One region of the Mesorhizobium sp. M7A.F.Ca.AU.002.02.1.1 genome, then DNA from elsewhere that is predicted to be linked to it. Evidence: riboswitches for the same ligand, from Rfam matches in the RefSeq annotation. Region 1 holds a riboswitch; the other holds the start of a gene.
The links. Region 1 has a riboswitch for cobalamin ahead of EN879_RS07680 (aromatic ring-hydroxylating dioxygenase subunit alpha). Riboswitches for the same ligand answer to the same signal wherever they lie in the genome.

Region 1 (11,959 bases):
CCCGACCACGCTGCGCCGACGCGTTCAAGGCAATGCGGCTGGCGCCCTTGATCAGCATGATGTCGGCGCCGCCGTCGGCCATCGCCTTCAGCGTCGGCTCGGCCTCGCGCATCGCCATGCGCGACTTCGTCCACAGCATCTTCTGCAGGCCGACGAGGCGCGGGTGCGCGGTATGCCCGGCCAGTTTTCTGCCGAACCTGTCGGAGATGGCGGCGAGCAGACGATGTTCTCGAAACGAGACGAGGTCGATGTCGTTCTCGTCGAGCCAGCGCGCGGCGCAGGCAGCGGCTGCGTCCTCATCGGAGAGCAGCGCCGCCTTCAGCAACAGGTCCAACTGGCCGGTGGGCCACGACCAGCCATAGTCCGGGAAGCGGCGGCTGATGCGGCGAACAGGCCTGGCGTTCAACTGGAGCCCGCCTTGTTCTGGGCCCGCCGCTGCATGGCGAGCCTTGCGACCTGGATATAGCCCCGGTCGCGTGCCGGATCGCGGCCGTAGGAAAGGCTGCCCGGACGGATGCGGCGCAATGCAAGCACGTCGTCGAGCATGGCAAGTACAAAGCCTGCCTCACGAACCCGGGCGATCCAGTCGATCATCTCGCCGCGACCGCCTGGTGGGTCGATGATGGGACCGACGCTCTGCACCACCTCCTGGCGGATCATCATCGTCGTGCGCGACCAGCCCGCTCCACTGGCCGCATCGGGCAAATCGGGGCTGTCGCCGCGAAACGTCCGCCAGTGCGTAAAGACGCCCGCTGTCCCGGGATGACGGCCGAGATAGGCCAGTTGCTGTTCGATCTTGTCCGGCAGCCACAAATCGTCGGCATCGAGCGTCGCGATGAGCGGCGTCGAGAGTGCCGCAATGCCACGGGTCGTTGCGCTGCCGGGTCCGGCATTGTCCTGTCGCAGCACCGTCACCGGCAGGTTCATCGCATCGATCACCGCGGCCGTATCGTCGGTCGAACCGTCATCGACCACGACGATGGCCTCCGCTTTTGCCGTCTGGGCCAGAACGGAGTTCAGGGCAGCGCCTATGGTGGCGGCCGCGTTGAAAGCCGGAATGACGACGCCGTAGCCTGCCATCAAAGGAACCGCCACTGCGCGAGATCCTTGAAGTCGAAGATCCCCTCCACCCGGCGCAAGCTGGGATCGGCCTTGCGACGCTTCATCGACTTGTGAATGGCGCGCATGAACTCGCGAAAGGGCACATCGGCTTCCTTGGTCATGTTGCCGGGATGACGCCTGTAATAGAGAGCCACCGTATCGGGCATAACGTATTTTGCCTGGCTCTCAAAGATACGCAACAGATAGTCGGTGTCCTCGGCCTGTTTGAAATCCTCGTCGAAACCACCGGTGCGCTCGATGAGGTCTCGCGCGAAGATCCCGGCGGACAGGTGGATCCCTCGCACGGTGATGGAGTGGCTGTCGGCGGCCGGTTCCAGTGTCTCGCCATCTATCTTGTCGACCAGCGTCATGCGCGAATAGGTCAGCTCGAGGCCAGGATCCTCTTCGAAGCAGGCGAGATCCGCCTTGAAGCGGCCTATCGGGGAGATGTCGTCCGAATCGAGAAACGACACCAGACGCGTCTGCGGCAGCAACTGCTTCAGCCCGGCATTGCGCGCCTTGGTGACCCCGCCATTGATCTGCTGGAAAAGACGAATGCATGGGGCCTCGTCGATCAACGACCGTACGACGGCTGCCGAGCCATCGGTCGACCCGTCGTCGATGACGATGATGTCGAGATCGATGTCTTCGCGCTGCCTGAGCAACGAGCGCAGCGCCAGGCCAACGAATTGTTCGCGATTGTAGACCGGCATGATGACGCTCAGCCTCATCGGCGTCTCCAGCAGCGTTGCGGGCTTGGCTGATCCGAGCCGATTGTCTCGAGCATCATGGCATCCGCCAATCGGCGGGACTCTTCAATTCGAAGATGCCCTGGACCTCTCGCCGTGACGGATCGGCCTTGCGCCGCCGCATCGACTTGTGGATTGCACGCAAGTGGTTGCGGACCCTGCCGCTATGTTCCTTGGTGACATTTCCGGCGTGGCGTCGGTAGTAGATCGCGACGGTGTTCGGCAATTCGTAGCGCGGACCGGTTTCGAAGACTCGCAACAGATAATCCGTGTCCTCGGACTGCTCAAAGTCCTCGTCGAAATGGCCGATGCGATCGACAAGCGTTCGACTGAAGAGAGCGGTGCTCAGCGAAATTCCGCGAAGCGTCATGGTACAGCAGTCCGCCTCCGGCTCGAGCTTCTCGTCGTCGATCCGGTCGACCAGCGTCATCAGCGAATAGGTTAGCTCAAGCCCGGAGGTAGCCTCGAAGCGGGCGAGATCGGCCTTGAACCGTCCGGCCAGCGAGATGTCGTCAGAATCCAGGAATGACACGAACTCCGCATCCGGCGGCAGTTGCCGCAGCCCGGCGTTGCGCGCCCTGGCCACGCCCATGTTCGATTGCTGGAAGAGTCGGATGCAGGGGTTTTCGCCCATCATCGAGCGTACGGCCTCAGCAGAGCCGTCGGTCGAACCGTCGTCGATGACGATGATGTCGAGATCGGCGGCGTCCCGCTGCCGCACCAGCGAGCGCAATGCCGAAACGACATAGCGTTCACGGTTATAGACGGGCATTATCACGCTCAGTTTCACGAAGCGCCCCGCACAAGAAAGTCCGCAATCGTGCCGGCTATCTCCTGTGGCTGCGTCCCCAGCGACAGACGATAGCATGGCAGCAGGCGGGTCAGGTCGCTGAAGAAGCGAAAGCCGCTCTCCCGCTCGCCCGGCATCTGCGCTATGCCGGACGGCGCCAAGGCAATCATGGCATCCCTCCGCGACACCGGCACGATCGAACTTGCCCCGCCTCCGCCGATATGTGGCACCAGCAGCGCAACGATGTCCAGGGTTTCAGGCACCGGCCGGGGCGCGATGTCATGAATGTGAAAAGCATATTTGCCTTGCCAGTTGAGCGGGCTATGAGCTGGCAGCCGGTGATCCAGCCCAAGTCGCGCGAATCCCTGGGGATCCTGCTTGAGTGTTGAAAACAACGGGCGGGCAGTCACGCCGTTGGAGAGGTCGACCAGCACATAATCGTCGCCGACGCTGTCCAGCCCGTGGAGGAGGCCGGCGGCGACGGTCCCGGATTTCCCGGCGCCGCCCGCGCCGGCCAGCAGTACGCCCCTGCCTTTGGTGCCGAGCGTCCCCGCATGGGCCAGCCGCATGCCACGTGCCGCATATTCCCAATGGAGGAAGGGGCGCAGCGGCGCTCCCGGCTCCCACGGTGGAAAGGCATCGGCCGAGGCCATCAATTGCACGCCAACGCGACGTTGCGGATCATAGAACTGCCAGAAATCCAGGTCGTGGAAATGGTTGCCGCGCAATCCGGCTTCCGCCAGCCTGGTGGCGAAGCCATGCTGCGTGAAGGGTCCTTGGCCCCATCTGGCCGGTGCCGCGATGCCGTCAATGCCGGGATGTGCGACGAAGATGCGGCAGATGTCGGCAGGCGCTCGGTTGTCCGCAGCCGTGACAAAGCCATGAGCGAAGGCATCCGCCAACGCGCCGGCACTCACATGAGCGGTCAACTCCAGATGCGGCAAACCCACCTTGCAGGTCAGTGGATAATGCGCGGCGCTGCTCTGCGCTTGCGCCAGGACATGACGTGCGTAGTCAGTCAGGTTTTCGAGAGTGACGTTCGGCATGGTCTGCCTGTTCCGGAGCCGTCCGGCAACGAGAGCCTGGCGCGCCTCAGTTGGCCTGCTTCACTGCGGGCCAGCCGAGGGGCTCCTCGACCTCGTGGATGGGATCGACGACAATGAGGTCGGCAAGGTCGTCATGGATGTCGACCTTGAGGGGCTCGCCGGCAGCGGCGAGCTGAGCCAGCAATTCGCTGGGAACCGGTCTTGCCACGCCATCGGTTGCGGCCGCCAGCAAACCGAATTCGAGCAATTGTGAAACAAAGCCGTCAATCGCGGCGGCATCGAGGGCGCCAATCCCGGTCGCGGCGCCGACCAGTTCGGAGGCAGGCACGCCGGACGACAGTGCATCCCAAAGCCTGCTGCCTGAATCAGAGAAGCCGAAATATTTACCGGTGGTCAGGTCGAGAACGACGGCTTCGCCATCGAAGGATTCAAAGACGATATCCTTGCTGGCAATGGCATATACGCCGGATTGTCGCATGTTTGCTCCCCGCCGAAGCAGGCCGCGGAGATGATCTTCGGGCCCTACGGTCAACCCCACCGTTGCAGGCGTCTAACCATTTGCAGGGTTTTTGGCAAGATGGCGTAGGCCCGGCCGAGCGCAGCTGCAGGCCGCGCGGGCATGGACAGCCTCTGACCGTGCCTGCCGGTCACGCCTCGATTTCAAGCGCCGAAAGCGGCTTCGAGCAACAGGCGAGGATAAAGCCGTCTTCGATTTCGTGATCGAGGATGCCGCCATTGTGGCTCATCTCGACGTCGCCCGCGACCTTCCTCACCTTGCAGGTGCCGCACAGGCCGAACTCGCAGGCGGCGGGAATCCGCACCCCCGAGGCGCGTGCCGTCTGCAGCACGGTCTGGCCGGCGACGCATTCGGCATCGACATCGGAATGCGAGAACCGGATCGGTGTCACGGCCTCCACGGTGGCAGCGGCGCCGTCTTCCGCCGGCGGCGAGAACGGCGCCGGGATCTCCTCCACGGCAGGCGCGGCAAAGCTTTCCTGATGGTATTTCGCCATGTCGAAGCCGGCTGCGTCCAGCATGCCGCGCACGGCGCGCATGAAAGGATCGGGGCCGCAGCAGAAAATCTCGCGCTCGCGGAAATCGGGCGCCAGCAATGGCAGCCGGATCGCGTCGATGCGGCCCATATGGCCGAACCAGCCCTCGCGGCTCGACCGCTCCTCGATCATGAAGCCGAGCGACAGCCCAGGCATGCGGCTGCCGAGCAGTTCGAGCTCCTTGCGGAAAATGATCTCTTCCGGGCGGCGCGCGCAGTTGACGAAGCCGACATCGGTCCATGGCGCGCAGTCGTTCAGCCAGCGCAGCATCGACATCATCGGCGTCACGCCGGAACCGGCCGAAATGAACAGGTATTTGGCGGCCGGGTGGCTGTGCAGCGAGAAGTCGCCGGTCGGCCCATAGGCCTTGACGTGCGAACCGGGCGTCAGATGGTCGAACATCCAGCGCGTACCGGTGCTGCCCGCCTGCGCCTTGACCGTCACCGCGATCGAGAACGGCCGCGACGGCGAGGACGACAGCGTGTAGGTGCGCATCAGCGGCCCGTCCGATGTCGGCAGTTCCAGAGTCACGAACTGCCCCGGTTTGTAGCGGAACCAGGTCTGGTTGTCGGAGCGGAAGGTGAAGGTCTTCACGTCAGGCGCTTCGTCGCTGACGCCGATCACTTCCAGCACCTGCAGCCTGTCGTTCCAGGGCGTCATCTGGTCGAGATGGCGATAGAGGCCAAGGTCCGTCATCGCATTCATCCTCTTGTCCCCTGGGCTAGGCGACGCTGCGCAGGGCCGGCCGGCCGCCTTCGGCAAGGCGCGGCCCGATGAACGACGCGTACCACTCGACGAACTGGATCACGCCGCCCTCATGCAGCTCCGAATAGGGGCCTGGTTCATAGGCCGGCGACAGGATGCCGAAGGCGTTTTCCTCGACGATGCGGCGGTCCTGGTCGTTGGTCTCGGTCCAGACATGGGTGAGCTCAGCGAGGTCGTAGTCGACGCCTTCGACCGCATCCTTGTGGACGAGCCATTTCGTTGTCACTGCGGTTTCCGTGGCACTGATCGGCAGCACGCGGAAGGTAACGGCGTGGTCGCCGAGGATATGGTTCCAGGTCGTCGGATAGTGATAGAGCAGCAAGGAGCCGATGCGGTCGGTTGAAACGCTGTCGGACAGGTTCTTCTGGACCGCCCGTTTTCCCGTCATGGTGTAGCTGACGGCATCGCGCAGCAGCGGCGCGCGGGTGGCGCGGTACTGCCCTGCCGGATCGATGCGGAATTTGCTCGGCAAGCCTGATGCCTCGCATCTGGCCCAGTGTGCGACCATTTCAGGGTCGCTGTCGGCGCCATGGACGCCGGTTATGGTTGGAGCCTCGGGGAAGGTCTTGCACAACTCGGGATGATTGGCGGCGCAGTGGTAGCACTCGCGGTTGTTTTCCCAGACCAGCTTCCAGTTGCCCTTCTCGACGATCGTGCTCTCGAAGGCGATCTTTGCTTCACGCAGCCGGTGCGGCAAAAGATAGGGTTCGATCATCGCCCGCATCGGCGCGAAATCTGCCGGTTCCTTGGCCAGGCAGATGAAGATGTAGCCGCCGACGCTCTCGCAGGCGACCGGCTTCAGGCCGAAATCACTCTTGTCGAAACCGTCGGCCATCTGGCGGGCAAACAGCAGGCGGCCGTCCAGCTCGTAGGTCCACTGATGATACGGGCAGACGAGCTTTGCCGCGGTACCCTTCTCCGTGTTGCACACGCGGCTGCCGCGATGGCGGCAGGAATTGTGGAAGGCGTTGATCTTGCCGTGCTGGTCGCGGACAAGGACGACCGGATAATCGCCGACCTGCACGGTGATGTAGCTGCCCGGCTTCGGCAGTTCGCAATCATGGCCGATGAACAGCCAGTCGCGATACCAGATCAGCTCCATGTCGAGCTTGAAGTAGTCCGGATCGGTGTAGAAGGGCTGCTCCAGCGAAAAGCCTTGCCGGCGCCCCTTCAGGAGCCTCAGCATGTCGTTGCGGATATCCATGTCCTGTCCTCGTTCCTAAGGACTGAACTGGTGGTGACGGAGGAAGGATTGAAGCGCAGGCCGGCTGTGTGCCGGACATGCGCTATCCACCTCTTGACCGCCCACCGCGATCAGTCGAGTCTAAAAATCTCGGGCTGGTTTCCGGGCTCTGGAGTTGTCCTTGCGGACCATCGCGACACCTTCCCAGGCGGTTGCCCAGTGGTCTCCCGTTGCGACTTGAACTCCACCACCGTTGCGGGGGCAGCGCCGGATTCTGACCGGCTTCCCAATTCTCCGCCTCGTCGTCACGAAGCGGCACCTGAGATGGTATGATCTAACCACGATCGCGGGCGCGCCGTCGGCATGAAAACGACATCGTATCCATGCGGCGCGACACGGCATGCGAAACGCTACTGCAGCTCGTCGCGGGCCGAGATCCCACCTCCCGGGCGGCCATTTGCCGGCTGCGATCTTCCCGAATCCGACCCTTCGCGGGGGGTCAAAAAAGGTTAATGGTTTCGAAAAATGACTATTAGTTCGCCCTAAAATCGAACCGAACGGTTCGTTTCTGTTGACGGTGCGTGCAGGACGGTGTGAACGCTGGGCCTCTGAAACAGTCAGTGATCCATCAGGTGGCTACACCTAACACACTGATATGAAGAAGAAAAATGCATCCCTAGATTCCGTTGGCACAATTTCAAGGTGTGGATTCATGGTCCACACGGAACAACTTCGTGATTGGAAAAGACGACCTTGCCCTCCCACATCGGGGCTGTCCGAACGACGCGATTTCATTTCCAAGACACGCCGCTAGACGGACGGAAAAAAGACGATACTGGAGTACCAAAAATGAAAAAGATCATTCTCACTGCCGCAGCCCTTCTGGCCATTTCCGGCAGCGCCTTCGCTGGTAGCGACCACTACGGTTCCAACGCCGCGGCAGCCACTGCTGTCGACAGCTCGTACACCGCTTCGACCAAGAAGTCGGAACCGGCTGCTCAGGCGCCTGCCCAGGGTGCTGACCGCAACCTCTTCGGCAACAACTAACAGCCGATTCCCAGTTTCCCGGTCGACGGCGGGCTCGCCCGCCGCCCTGGCGAAATTCAGACATTCAGGAGTATTCAAGATGAACAAGATCCTCATTGCTGCCGCCGCCGTTCTGGCCATCACCGGCAGCGCTTTCGCGGGCAGCGACAACTACGGTTCGAACGGCCCCAACCAGCCTGCCGCCGCTGTGGACCAGTCGTACACGGCTTCCACCAAAACCTCGGAACCGGCTGCCCAGACGCCCGCTCAGGGCAGCGACCGTAACCTCTTCGGTCGCTAACAACCAATTTCGCAACCGACGGCAGCTGTGTCTGCCGTCCTGGCGAAATCCAGAATTCAGGAGACTAAAATGAACAAGATCCTTATTGCTGCCGCCGCCGTTCTGGCCATCACCGGCAGTGCCTTCGCCGGCAGCGACAATTTTGGCTCCAATGGTGCCAATCAGCCTGCCGCCACGACTTCGGTCGACAGCACGCGCACCTCTTCGGTACGCAACACCGGTTCGCCGGTCTACAAGCTGCTGAACTCGTCGGGTGACACCACCCAGAAGTCTGCTCCGCAAGGTGCCGACCGCAACCTCTTCGGCAACAACTAACAACCGAAGTCGATCTCCAAGTCAAAGAGCGGCGGGCCCGGCCCGCCGCTCTTTTTTGTGCCTGACACGGTAATTGCGGTTAAGCCGCCTTTGCTTCCACTTCATGCAACGCGAAAGAACGTCCATCCGCGTCGAAGATATGCAGGTCCTCGCCATTGGCGCTCAGCCGCAATGTCGAGCCGCGCTTGACCTCGACATTGCCGGGCAGCTTGGTCACCAGCGGCAGATCGGCGCGGCCGATGTCGACATAGACAAGCTGCACCTCGCCGAGTTGCTCGACATAGTCGACCGTCCCCTCGAACAGATAGTCCGCGCCGCTGGCGATGATCAGGTCCTCCGGCCGCACGCCAAAGCTCACCGCAGCGCCCTTTGCCGAAGCCGGCGTCGCAATCGGCACGGTCGCCTTGCGTCCGCCGACATGGCTGACGACGGTCGGGTTTCCGGTCTTTTCGATGGTCGCCGGCAGGATGTTCATGGCCGGCGAGCCGATGAACTGGGCAACGAACAGATTGCCGGGCTTCTTGTAGAGGTCCATCGGCGTGCCGACCTGCTCGATATGGCCGTCCTTGAGCACCACGATGCGGTCGGCCAGCGTCATCGCCTCGACCTGGTCGTGGGTAACGTAGATCATGGTCGTGTTGGGCATCGATTCCTTGAGCTTGGCGATCTCGATGCGGGTGGCGACGCGCAGCGCGGCGTCGAGGTTCGAAAGCGGCTCGTCGAACAGGAACACCTTCGGATTGCGCACGATGGCGCGGCCGATGGCGACGCGCTGGCGCTGGCCACCCGACATCGCCTTGGGCAGGCGGTCGAGATATTTGGTCAGCTGCAGGATCTCGGCGGCCTGGCGCACGCGGCGGTCGATCTCGGCCTTGTTCTCTTTGCCGATCTTCATCGAGAACGCCATGTTGTCGTAGACGGTCATGTGCGGGTACAGCGCGTAGGACTGGAACACCATGGCGATGCCCCGCTTCGACGGCGGCACGTCGTTCACCACTTCGCCGGCTATTCTGAGTTCGCCGGAGGTGATTTCCTCGAGCCCGGCGATCGACCTCAGCAATGTCGACTTGCCGCAGCCCGACGGGCCGACGAAGACGATGAACTCGCCCGACCTAATATCGAGGTCGATGCCGTGGAGAATGTTCAGATTGCCGTAGGACTTCTTCACTTGTCTTAGCGTGACATCGGCCATTGGTTTCCTCCAGTGATTGGAAATTCAGTCGAGACGCCCGAACCAGGCGCCGTAGCCGCCAAGCTCGATGGAACCGCTGCTCGCCTGCCCCGAAAATCCGTGCCCGGGCAGAGGTTGCAGCGATCGGCCGCCAAGGTCAACCTTGGCCCGCCCGGCTCCCAGATTGAAGACGCAGACGATCTGCTCGTTGCCTGCGCGGCGCGTGAAGGCCACGGTATCTCCCTCACTTTCGATGAAGGTGATGTCGCCCTTGGCCAGCGCCGGATGGGCACGCCGGAAGCTGAGAAAGCGCCGGTAGTGCTCGAGCAGCGAAGCCTCGTCGCCCTGCTGGACATTGACCGCTTGCGCCAAATGCTTGGCCGGCACCGGCAGCCAGGGTTTTGCCTGGGAGAAGCCGCCATTCTTGGCGCCGCCGTCCCACACCATCGGTGTGCGGCAGCCGTCGCGGCCCTTGAATTCAGGCCAGAAGCGGATGCCGTAGGGATCCTGCAAATCCTCGAACCGAAGGTCGGCCTCGCCGAGCCCAAGTTCCTCACCCTGATAGATGCAGACCGAACCGCGCAAGGACATCAGCAGCGCCGAGATGACCTTGAGGTAGGCGGTCGGGTCGGGCTCATTGGCGGCCCAGCGCGAGGCCGGGCGCATTACATCGTGGTTGGAGAAGGCCCAGCACGACCAGCCATCGCTGGCGACCTTGCCGAAGGATTCCAGCACCGAGCGGACCTTGCCCGCGCTGATCTTTTCCGGCGCCAGGAAATCGAAGGAGTAGCACATGTGCACGCGCTTGCCGCCGGCGGTGTAGGCGGCCACCACTTCAAGCCCACGCTGCGAATCGCCGACCTCGCCGACCGCTGCGGTTGCCGGATATTCATCGAGCAGGGCACGGAACCGTTCGAGGAAGCCGAGATTCTCGGGCCGGCTCTTGTCGTAGAGATGGTCCTGGTAGTTGTAGGGGTTGACCGCCGGCGCGGTCTGGTCGTTGCGCTCTTCCGGCGGCAGCGGCGGGTTGTTTTCCAAGCCCTGGCTGTGGAAGTAGAAATTGATGGTGTCGAGCCGGAAACCATCGACGCCGCGCTCCAGCCAGAAGCGGGTGACGTCGAGCAACGCGTCCTGAACCTCGTGGTTGTGGAAGTTGAGGTCGGGCTGCTCGGCCAGAAAATTGTGCATGTAATATTGCTGGCGGCTGGTGTCCCATTGCCAGGCCGAGCCGCCGAAGATCGACAGCCAGTTGTTGGGCGGCGTGCCGTCCGGCCTGGCGTCTGCCCAGACGTACCAGTCGGCTTTCGGGTTGCTGCGGCTCGACCGGCTTTCCTTGAACCACGGGTGGTTGTCGGCGGTGTGCGACAGCACCTCGTCGATCATCACCTTCAAGCCCAACCTGTGTGCCTCGGCGGTCAGCGCGTCGAAGTCGGCCAACGTGCCGAACATCGGATCGACGTCGCAGTAATCCGACACGTCATAGCCGAAATCCTTCATCGGCGACTTGAAGAATGGCGAAATCCAGATGGCGTCCGCACCGAGTGCCGCGATGTAGGGTAGCCGCCCGATGATGCCCTTAAGGTCACCGATGCCGTCGCCGTTCGAGTCCTGGTAGCTGCGCGGATAAATCTGGTAGATCACCGCGCCCCGCCACCAGTCGCGATCGATGGCGAGGTCAGGCTTCGAGCTGGCCTTCAAAGCGGATTGCATCGTCTCAGCCTCCTTTCACCGAGCCGGCAAGCAGCCCGCGGACAAAATAGCGCTGCAGCGAGAAGAACACGATCAGCGGCACGATGATGGTCACGAAAGCCGATGTCGTCAGAATCTCCCAGTCGCCGCCGCGTGAGCCCAACAGCGCGTTGAGCTTGGCGGTCAGCACGATCTGGTCTGCCTCTGTGCCGAGGAAAACCATCGCCACCAGCAGATCGTTCCATACCCACAGGAACTGGAAGATGGCAAACGAAGCCAGCACCGGAAACGACAGCGGCAAGACGATCTTGACGAAGATCTCGAAATCGCTGGCGCCGTCGATGCGCGCCGATTCCATGATTTCGCGCGGCAGGCCGGCAATGTAGCTGCGCAGCAGGTAGATGGCGAAGGGCAGGCCGAAGCCGGTATGCGCCAGCCAGATGCCGAGATAGGTCTTCGACGGCATGCCGAAGAAAGCGCCGACGCCGTTGTAGAGTTTCAACAGCGGGATCAGCGACATCTGCAATGGCACCACCAGCAAGCCGATGATGACCGCGATCAGCAGCGCCCGGCCGGGAAACCGCATCCAGGCCAGCGCATAGGCGGCAAAGGCGGCGATCAGGATCGGGATGACGGTCGCCGGAATGGTGACGGTCAGGGAATTCATGAAAGACCGTCCGATGCCTTCGGAAAACAGCACGGTTTTGTAATTATCGGTGGTGAATTTCGGCGGCGCCGACGAAGCATAATAGACGCGCTGGCCGCGATCGC
Region 2 (9,077 bases), on a different contig from region 1:
GGCCTCGTCCATCGGGCGAAATAGGCGCGGCTCTAGAGGAACAGCCGCAGCTGCGTGTGAATGATAGACCGGTAATCCTCGATGGTCCGGCGGCTTTCCGCTTCGCCCTCGGCAAGCGCCAGGCGCACCACGCCGCCGGCGAGCTGGAAGATCAGCAGAACCATGCGTTCGAACTGCTCGCGCCTCTCGGGCTCCAGCAAGGCGATGACATGGTCGCAGAACATTTTGGCTTGGTGCCGCGTTTCGGCGAGGTCGAGGTTCTTGAGCGCCTTGTCGGCCTGGATGGCGTTCTGCAGATCCTGGATGGCCGGATCGCCGGCGACACGGCTGAGATAATCATCGAGCAGCCGGTCAGCGGCCACGATGACATCTTTCGCCTCGTGGATTTCGGCGATGATCGTCGTCAGCCGTGCCCGGCTGACCTCTGAAAACCGCTCATAGAGCATCGCCAGGATCGCCGATTTGTTGGGAAAGTAGTGGTAGACGGTGGCGATTGGCCCGCCCGCCAGCATGCCGACCTCCTTCATAGTGACGGCGTCGATACCCTTTTCCCCGATCAGCCGCATGGTCGTCGACAGGATCGCGTCGATGCGCTCGCGGCTGCGTTCCTGCTTGGGCTTGCGCCTCGGCTCGGTCGCCATTCTCTTCAATTCCGTCATGCACCGATCTTTCGCACGGTTTTTAGATTCCGGTTGACAAGAAATATGATCAAGTATCAGTTTCTGAAATACTGACAGGTTGTCAGCTTTTTTGCCGCGCGGCAAGGACGTTGGGGAGGCGCCTTTGGCTTCGACAGATATCGGCCACGCAGGCAGTGGCGACTGGCTGGTCGGCAATCCGACCGGCTGGCAGCTCGCCTCGGCCCTGTGGATCGGTTCGGTCGGCCTGCTCATCCTCGGCCTGCAGCCGGTGCTGCTCGGAGCTCTCTACACCGAAGGCCATGTCAGCGGCGACGAACTGGCGCTGGTCGCCACCGCCGAGATGATCGCCATTGCCATCGGTTCGGCCGTCGTGGCGATGCTGCTTTCGGCCCACAATATGCGCTGGAAAAGTGCCGTCCTTCTGCTGCTGCTGGCGCTGGCCAATGTGTGGACGGCCTATGCCGCGAGCGCCAACATGCTGATTGCGGCCCGCGCCCTTGCCGGGCTCGCCGAGGGCGGTCTGGTCGCCATCGCCACCGAACTGATCGCCCGCTCGCGGCGTGCCGAGCGCATCGGCGGCTATTTCGTCACCATGCAGACGCTGGCGCAATGCGCGCTCGCCCTGTTGCTGGCGCTCTATGTCATCCCGGCCGCAGGGTCGGCGGGTGGCTTCATCGTTCTTGCCGTCGTCTGCGTCGTGTCGCTGGCGGTCGCTTTCACCGTGCCCGGTGACTATGCCGACCTGCCCAAGGAAGAGAATCTGGCCAATGTGCTGACGGTTCCCTCGATGACCGCGCTGCTGTCGGTCTTCTGCTACTTCATGTTCTTCGGCGCGGTCTGGGCTTTTCTGGAGCCGCTAGGCGCGCAATACGGCATCGATGGCCGCACCGTCGGCCTGATCGTCTCGGCCAGCCTCGCGGTGCAGGTCCTGGGGGCGATGACGGCGACCGCGTTCGAGGCGCGCATCGATTATCGCCTTGCCATCGCGGCGATCGGCGTCGTGGCGCTTGTCAGTTCCCTGGTTCTTGCCAGCAGCCCCGGCCTGACGACGTTCTGGGTCGCTGCCCTGGCCATGGGCTTTATCCTGCTGTTCATCGTGCCCTACCAGATCCGTCTGGCGATCACCGCCGACGAGACGCGCACCGCTGTGCTGCTGGTGCCGGCAGCCCAGCTGTTCGGCCTGGCGATCGGGCCGATTGCGGCGTCGCTGCTCATCGATGGCAAGGATTTCCGGCCGGTGCCGGAATTCGCCGCCGCCAGCGCGGTGGCAAGCGTGGCGCTGCTCGGTCTCTTCGTTCTTGTGTCACGTCGCCGTCGTGCGGTTGCCTGAGCGGGGAGCGCCATGTCGAACACTTGGAGCAACTGGTCGGGCTTCGTAAGTGCCGAGCCCAAGCTGATCGCCAGCCCCGGCGATGCCGGTGAACTCGGTGATCTCGTCCGGACCGCGCCCGGCCCGGTGCGCGTTGCCGGCGCCGGTCATTCCTTCACACCGCTGGTGAAATCGCAGGGCACGATCCTGTCCCTGGAGAGACTGGAAGGGCTGGTCTCGCACGACGCGCAAAAACATCAGGCGCGGGTGCGGGCAGGGACCCGGCTCGGCCCGCTCATGCACATCCTGCAAGGAATTGGCCAGGGCCTGCCCAACATGGGCGATATCGACCGCCAGGCGATCGGCGGCGCGCTGGGCACAGCCACGCACGGCTCTGGGCCGACGCTCGGCGCCTATCACACGCAGCTGGAGACGGTGCAGATCGTCGACGGCCTTGGCAAGGTCCGCGACTTCAAGCGGGCAGGGGATCGGGACATGATCCACGCCATCGGTGTTGCGCTCGGCGCTTTCGGCGTGCTCACCGAAGTGACGCTGAACAACATCGCGACCTACCGGTTGCGCCGCCGCAAATATGTGCTGCCGATCACCGAGATGCTGCGTGATTTCGAGGCGATGATGGCCGCGCATCGCTCGGCCGAATTCTACTACATTCCGTTTTCCGGCTATGCGCAGTTCATCGCCAGCGATTTCAGCGATGCCGCACCCACCACGCGGCCGCCGGAAGAGGACGAGGCGGGTTTGAGGACACTGCGCAGGCTGCGCACTTCACTTGCCTGGCTGCCATCGCTGCGTGGCCGCCTGATCCGATCGGCGGCCGCCAAATTTCCCGCCGAGGACTACGTGCAGGACTGGCTCAACGTCTATGCCAGCGACCGGCAGACCAAGTTCAACGAGATGGAATATCATTTGCCGTTCGAGGAAGGGCCGAAGGCGCTGGCCGAGATCATCGAGCTGACCGAGAAGCGCTTTCCCGAGGTCTATTTCCCGATGGAGGTGCGCTCGGTCGCGCCGGACCAGTTCTGGCTTTCGCCATTCTACAACAGGCTGACCTGCTCCATCGCCATCCACCATGACGCCGCGAACGATCCTTTGCCGTTCATGCGGGCGGCAGAGCCGATCTTCCGCAGATATGGCGGCCGGCCGCATTGGGGCAAGATGCACAGCCTGAAAGCGGCGGAGCTGAAAAAGCTCTACCCGCGCTGGGACGATGCCATGGCGGCGCGCCGCGACATCGATCCGGAAAACCGCTTCGTGTCGCCCTACATGGCCGGCCTGTTCGGCATCGAATGATGAGCACCTATTTTTCCACCCTCTCGGATGCGCTGAAGACCGCCGGCATCTTCCGACCCTGCCTGCTGCTCGACCGCGATCGGCTGGACGGAAACATTGCCCTGGTAAAAGGGAGGCTGGATCCCGGCCTGGCCGTGCGGCTGGTCGACAAATCGCTCGCCTGCCTGCCGCTGCTTGCGCATATAGGCAAGGCGCTTCGCCATGAGCGCTTCATGACCTTCCACCCGCCGATCAGCGAGGCGGTGCTGAAGGCGTTTCCGGATGCCGATCTGCTCTACGGCAAGCCGATGCCGATCGGTGCGGCAAGGGCTGCGCTGGTGAAGGGTGATGCCGACTGGTCGCGTGTCTGCTGGCTGATCGACAGCGAGGAGAGACTGGCGGAATACGGTGCTCTCGCTGACGAACTCGGCATCGGCCTGCGCATCGCTTTCGAGATCGATGTCGGGCTGCATCGCGGCGGCTTTGCTGATCCCGCGGCCTTGTCGAAGGCGTTGAGCGCGTTGCCGGCCCGGCTGCATTGCGAAGGCGTCATGGCCTACGAGGCGCATGCGCCGCTCATTCCCGGCCTTTTCGGCGGACCGGCAAAGGCATTGGCGGAGGCGTCGGCGCAGGCTGCGGCGTTCGTCGCCTGTCTCGGCGCCGACCAGCGCCGTATCCTCAACATCGGCGGCAGCAAGACCGCGCTGCTTCATCGTGGCGGCGCGGCCAATGAAGTGTCGATGGGCTCGGCCTTCGTGCTGCCCAGCGACTTCGATACGCCAGGCCTAGAAGGCTTCCAGCCGGCGGCCTTCATTGCCACGCCGATCCTGAAAGTGGTCGAGCCGATGCTGCCTGGCCCGCCGGCCGTCACCCGCCTGCTGCAGGCGCTCGGCCGGTTTCCGCGCAAGGGCTGCTATCTCTATGGCGGCAAGTGGATGGCCGAGCCGGTCTTCCCCCAAGGCATGAAGACGAACGGCCTGCTCGGCCTGTCCTCCAACCAGCAATTCATGGGCTTGCCCGCCGATGCGGCCGCAAGGCCAGGCGACTACGCGTTTCTAAGGCCGACGCAGAGCGAGGCCGTGCTGCAGCAATTCGGGTCGATCGCCGTGTTTTCCGGCGGAAAGGTCATCGATCGCTGGCCGGCGCTGCCGATGGCGTGATCGAGCTACGCCTTCACCGGTACCCAGATCTCCAGCCCGCCATTGCCGCTGTGGGCATCGAACTCCGGTCCATAGCGCTCGAATTCCGGTGCATCCGCGATTTCGTGACCGGAGTCGGGCAGCCAACTGTTCCAGATCGTGTTGATCGTCCGGCGGATGGATGAGATGTGCTCGCGGTGCGAGAACACCGCATATTTCTGCGCCGGCACCCGCACCCGATAGAAGTCCTTCGGCAGATCCGCAAAGCCGGACACTTCGACGCCGACGACATAGTCGAAATTGCCCGCGTCATCGCCGTTAAGGCAGACGCCGTAGAAAACGCCTGAGATCTCGCCGGGGATGTTGCCGATATAGGGTGCAAAACGCTGCCACTGCATCGGAATCCCGGCGCTGGTTTCGCAGCTGTAGCGTTCGCCGAGGCCGGCGATCAGGAACGGCCGGCTGGTCTCGAAGCGCGGTGGTTCGAGATTGGTGAGGAAGGACTGGTCCATCAGGATCGGCTCCACGAGGTCGAGGTTGTTGGTCGAGCCTTGCGCGCGCACCAGTTCCGGCGTGGTGCCGAACTGATCGCGGAAGGCACGGGTGAACGCCTCATGCGAGTTGTAGCCGGCGTCGAGCGCGACGACGAGGATGTCGGGCGCTCCGCCGGCCAGCTTGCGCGCCGCCTCGGTCAGCCGGCGTGAGCGCATGTAACCCATCACCGAGCGGCCGGTTGCGGCGCCGAAGGCGCGCGTCACATGAAAACGCGACACGCCGCTGCTTTGCGCGACATCGTCAAGCGAGATCGCCTCCGGCAGATGGCTCTCGACGAACCACAGCGCTTTCTCGGTCGGGTTCATGGGGCTCCTTTTCGCATTGGCCGGATCATCTTGGCGTTTCCTGGCGCGGCCAGTTTGATCGAAATTGCGCATTCCGTGCAATCTGCGCCGATCCCATGGGCTTTCGCTTGACAGCGGGCCGCGTCATCTCCTAAGAATGTTATGTTATTACATAAAGTGAGCGTGCAATGCCTGTTTCCCTTAGCTGGCCCACCACTTCGTCCGAGAAATCCATTGCGAAGCGTTTGGTGGAAATCTACGCTGAAGTGGTGATGGTCCCCGAGCCGAAAGGCGAGGGGTGAAAAGGGAACACGGTGAGGCCTGTTCAGGTCGAGGCCGTGGCTGCCCCCGCAACTGTAAGCGGCGAGCAAAATCCGTGAATGCCACTGGCCGGCAAGGCTGGGAAGGCAGGATGGCGCAACGACCCGCGAGCCAGGAGACCTGCCATCACTGAGTTGACCGGACGGGGTGTGCCGGGAGGAAACGCGAATCCCGGCCTTGTCGGCCGGTTCGCCAGCTTCCTTCCGTCGCCAGTTTTGGAAAGTGACGGAAAGTTGGACGGCTCCATCGATCATCGCATCACCATGCTCACACTTTGCCGTCCCCGCAATCCGGCGGGCTGCAGCCGATGAGCGCAGCGCTTCTCGAAGCCCATGACCTCTGTGCCATGGCGAATGGGCGGAATCTGGTCCAGGCGGTCAGCTTCTCGGTGGCCGCTGGCGATCGCCTTGCCATCATCGGTCCCAACGGCGCCGGCAAGACGACGCTGCTGCGCATGCTGTCGGGCATGCTGCGGCCAAGTTCCGGCGAGGTGAAGCTTGGCGGACGCGGGCTGGACAGGATTTCGGCCGCCGAGCGGGCGCTGCATATCGCCGTTGTCGGCCAGACCGACCAGCCCGATCCGCGGCTGGCGGTGATCGATTATGTCGAGCTTGGCCGGGTCCCGCACGCCGGGCTGCGGCGCAGGCGCGAGGAACGCGATATCGCCGTCGAGGCGCTGCGCCGGACCGGCCTGCTGCCGCTGCTTGGCCGCACCGTCGGCTCGCTGTCGGGCGGCGAGCGCCAGCGCGCCCAACTGGCGCGCGCCATCGCCCAGCAGCCCAAAATCCTGTTCCTCGACGAACCGACCAACCATCTGGACCCGCGCGCCCGCGGCGAACTGCTCGACCTCGTGGCAGGCTTTGAGATGACGGTGATCGCGGTGCTGCACGATCTGGCGCTGGTAGCACCCTTCGCCACCAGGGTGGCGGTGATGAACCATGCCCGTCTGCAAGCGCTCGCCGCACCGCGCGAAGCGCTGGCCCAACAGCTGATCCGCGAGATTTTCGGCATCGATGTGCTGCGCCTGCGCCATCCAACCGAGGATCGAGAGTTGACGGTGTTCGAGGTTCCGAACCGTGCCGCGCCGCCGTCGTGATTGAAGCCGTTCCATAGTCGACCCGATCCCACCCACAAGGAGCATACCCGTGAAACGCCTCGCTTTTTCGCTTGCCGTCTCGCTGCTGACCTCGACCGCCTTCGCCTTCCCGGTAACCGTCGACAGCTGCGGCAAGCCGCTGACCTTCGACGCGCCGCCGAAGCGCGCTGTCATCCACGATCTGAACATGGCTGAGATGGCTTTCGCGCTGAAATTGCAGCCGTCAATGGTCGGCCTGACGGGCATCACCGGATGGTACAAGGTCGGTTCCGAATTCAAGGCAGAGCAGGGTTCGATCCCGGAGCTGGCGCCGAAATATCCGACGCTCGAAAACCTCGTGGCCGTGGAGCCGGATTTCTTCTTCGCCGGCTGGTACTACGGCATGAAGCCGGGTGGCGAGGTGACGCCCGACACGCTTGCCCCGCACGGCATCAAGACGCTGGTTCTGACGGAAAGCTGCGTCCATCTCGACAAGAGCCGCCCCGCCGCCTCGATGGACCTGCTCTATGGCGACGTCGAAAAGCTGGGCAAGATCTTCGGCAAGGAGGCCGAGGCTGAAAAGCTTGTCTCTGGCTGGAAGGCGCAGCTCGCCGACATCACCGCCAAGGTCGGCAGCGCCAAGGGCACGCGGGTGTTCCTCTACGATTCCGGCGAGGACAAGCCGTTCACCGCAGGCAAGTTCGCCATCCCCAGCGCCATGATCACTGCCGCCGGCGGCGACAACATCATGGCTGACATGGACACCAGCTGGGGCAACACGGATTGGGAAACGGTGGCGTCGCGCAATCCGCAATTCCTCATCCTGCTCGATTACCAGGACGGTGGCGGCTACAGGAAGCTGCTCGATTTCCTGAAAGCGCATCCGGCCATGAAGGAGACAGACGCGGTCAAGAACGAGCGCTTCGTCGCCCTCCGCTACGCCGAGCTGACGCCTGGACCCGCCAACATCGAAGCGATCGACAAGATCGCCAAGGCCATGCACCCGGAAGCATTTTGAGCTTGCGCCATCCGGCATTTGCGTTGGCCATGCTGGCGGGAGCGGCGGCGATCGCCGCTCTCGCTCTGCTGTCGATCGCCTATGGCTCGACGCTGATCCCGCTGGCCGACGTTGTAGCAGCGCTTGGCCGCGCAATCGGCTTAGGCGGGCACGACGTGTCCGGGCCGGTCGGCAAGATCGTCGTCGATCTGCGGCTGCCGCGCACGATCCTGGCCATCTGCGTCGGCGCGGGCCTCGGCGTCGTCGGCGCGCTGCTGCAGACAGTGACCCGCAACGATCTCGCCGATCCGTTCCTGTTCGGCCTGTCGTCGGGCGCCGCCGCCGGTGCCGTTTCCGTCATCACCGTCTTCGGCGACAGCTTTGGCATCTGGACGTTGCCGGTCGCGGCCTTCACCGGCGGCATATTGGCCGCCGGCGTCGTCCTGCTGCTGGTCGCGCGGGTGAGGGGCCAAGGGCCGGAGCGGCTGATCCTCGCCGGCCTTGCCGTGTCCTTCATGTTCACCGCCTTGACCAACTACCTGGTCTTTGCCGGCGACCAGCGCGCCGCCCACTCCGTGTTGTTCTGGACGATGGGCGGCCTTGGCCTGGCGCGCTGGGACAATATCTGGCTCGGCGCGCTGGGTGCGGGCACCATTCTGGCTTACGCGCTGTGGAACCACCGCCGGCTCGATGCCTTCCTGGCCGGCGAAAACGCCGCCGAAAGCCTTGGCGTGCCAGTGGCGCGCATGCGCCGAATGACGTTTCTCGTCGCCGCCTTCTCGACGGCGATCCTGGTCTCTGTCGCCGGGGTCATCGGCTTCGTCGGGCTGATGATCCCGCATCTGTCGCGGCCGCTGGCAGGCCCCTTGCATCTGCGCCTGGTTGCCAGCTGCGCCGTCTTCGGCGCGGTGCTTTTGCTGGCCAGCGATCTTCTGGCCCGAACGCTGCTGCCGCCGCAGGAACTGCCGATCGGCATCATCACCAGCTCGGTCGGTGCGTTCTTCGTCGTCACCATGCTGATCCGCAACCGGCTTTGAGCGCCTTTGGCAACCGGTCGCCGGATCACACAGTCCAGAAATAGCGCACGATGTGGAAGAACACCGGGGCGGCGAAGACCAGGCTGTCGGTGCGGTCCATCATGCCGCCATGGCCTTCGATGAGATGGCCCCAGTCCTTGACGCCCTGGTCGCGCTTGATGGCCGAGGCGACCAGCCCGCCTAGGAATCCCATCGAGCAGGCGACGAAGGCCACGCCTGCCGCCTGCAGCGCCGAGAAGGGCGTCACGAACGACAACAGCGCGCCGAGCAGGCTCGCCGACACCAATCCGCCGATCAGCCCTTCCCAGGTTTTCGACGGCGAGACGTTCGGCGAAAACCGGTGTTTACCAAACAGCTTGCCGAAGATGTACTGCAGCACGTCGCTGCCTTGCACGACGATGATCAGGAAGGCGATCAGCAGCAAGGTGC

Region 2: linked by a shared signal. The riboswitch ahead of EN879_RS11530 (ABC transporter ATP-binding protein) and the one ahead of EN879_RS07680 (aromatic ring-hydroxylating dioxygenase subunit alpha) in region 1 are both predicted to bind cobalamin.

Annotation. Positions count from the first base shown of each region.
Region 1 covers NZ_RZPB01000077.1:1,397-13,355, forward strand. The annotation lists gene EN879_RS07645 (nucleotidyltransferase family protein) at 1-406, opposite strand, end outside; gene EN879_RS07650 (glycosyltransferase family A protein) at 403-1,080, opposite strand; gene EN879_RS07655 (glycosyltransferase family A protein) at 1,080-1,832, opposite strand; gene EN879_RS07660 (glycosyltransferase family A protein) at 1,888-2,622, opposite strand; gene EN879_RS07665 (hypothetical protein) at 2,637-3,686, opposite strand; gene EN879_RS07670 (PqqD family protein) at 3,733-4,164, opposite strand; gene EN879_RS07675 (hybrid-cluster NAD(P)-dependent oxidoreductase) at 4,334-5,434, opposite strand; gene EN879_RS07680 (aromatic ring-hydroxylating dioxygenase subunit alpha) at 5,460-6,707, opposite strand; cobalamin riboswitch at 6,822-7,024, opposite strand; gene EN879_RS07685 (DUF680 domain-containing protein) at 7,536-7,733, shown strand; gene EN879_RS07690 (DUF680 domain-containing protein) at 7,813-8,013, shown strand; gene EN879_RS07695 (DUF680 domain-containing protein) at 8,083-8,328, shown strand; gene ugpC (sn-glycerol-3-phosphate ABC transporter ATP-binding protein UgpC) at 8,408-9,520, opposite strand; gene EN879_RS07705 (alpha-glucosidase) at 9,545-11,209, opposite strand; gene EN879_RS07710 (carbohydrate ABC transporter permease) at 11,214-11,959, opposite strand, start outside.
Region 2 covers NZ_RZPB01000140.1:320-9,396, reverse strand. The annotation lists gene EN879_RS11560 (hypothetical protein) at 1-24, shown strand, start outside; gene EN879_RS11555 (TetR/AcrR family transcriptional regulator) at 33-659, opposite strand; gene EN879_RS11550 (MFS transporter) at 784-1,971, shown strand; gene EN879_RS11545 (D-arabinono-1,4-lactone oxidase) at 1,984-3,261, shown strand; gene EN879_RS11540 (alanine racemase) at 3,261-4,400, shown strand; gene EN879_RS11535 (AraC family transcriptional regulator) at 4,406-5,239, opposite strand; cobalamin riboswitch at 5,475-5,682, shown strand; gene EN879_RS11530 (ABC transporter ATP-binding protein) at 5,847-6,635, shown strand; gene EN879_RS11525 (ABC transporter substrate-binding protein) at 6,685-7,632, shown strand; gene EN879_RS11520 (iron ABC transporter permease) at 7,662-8,648, shown strand; partial or broken gene EN879_RS11515 (phosphatidate cytidylyltransferase) at 8,674-9,077, opposite strand, start outside.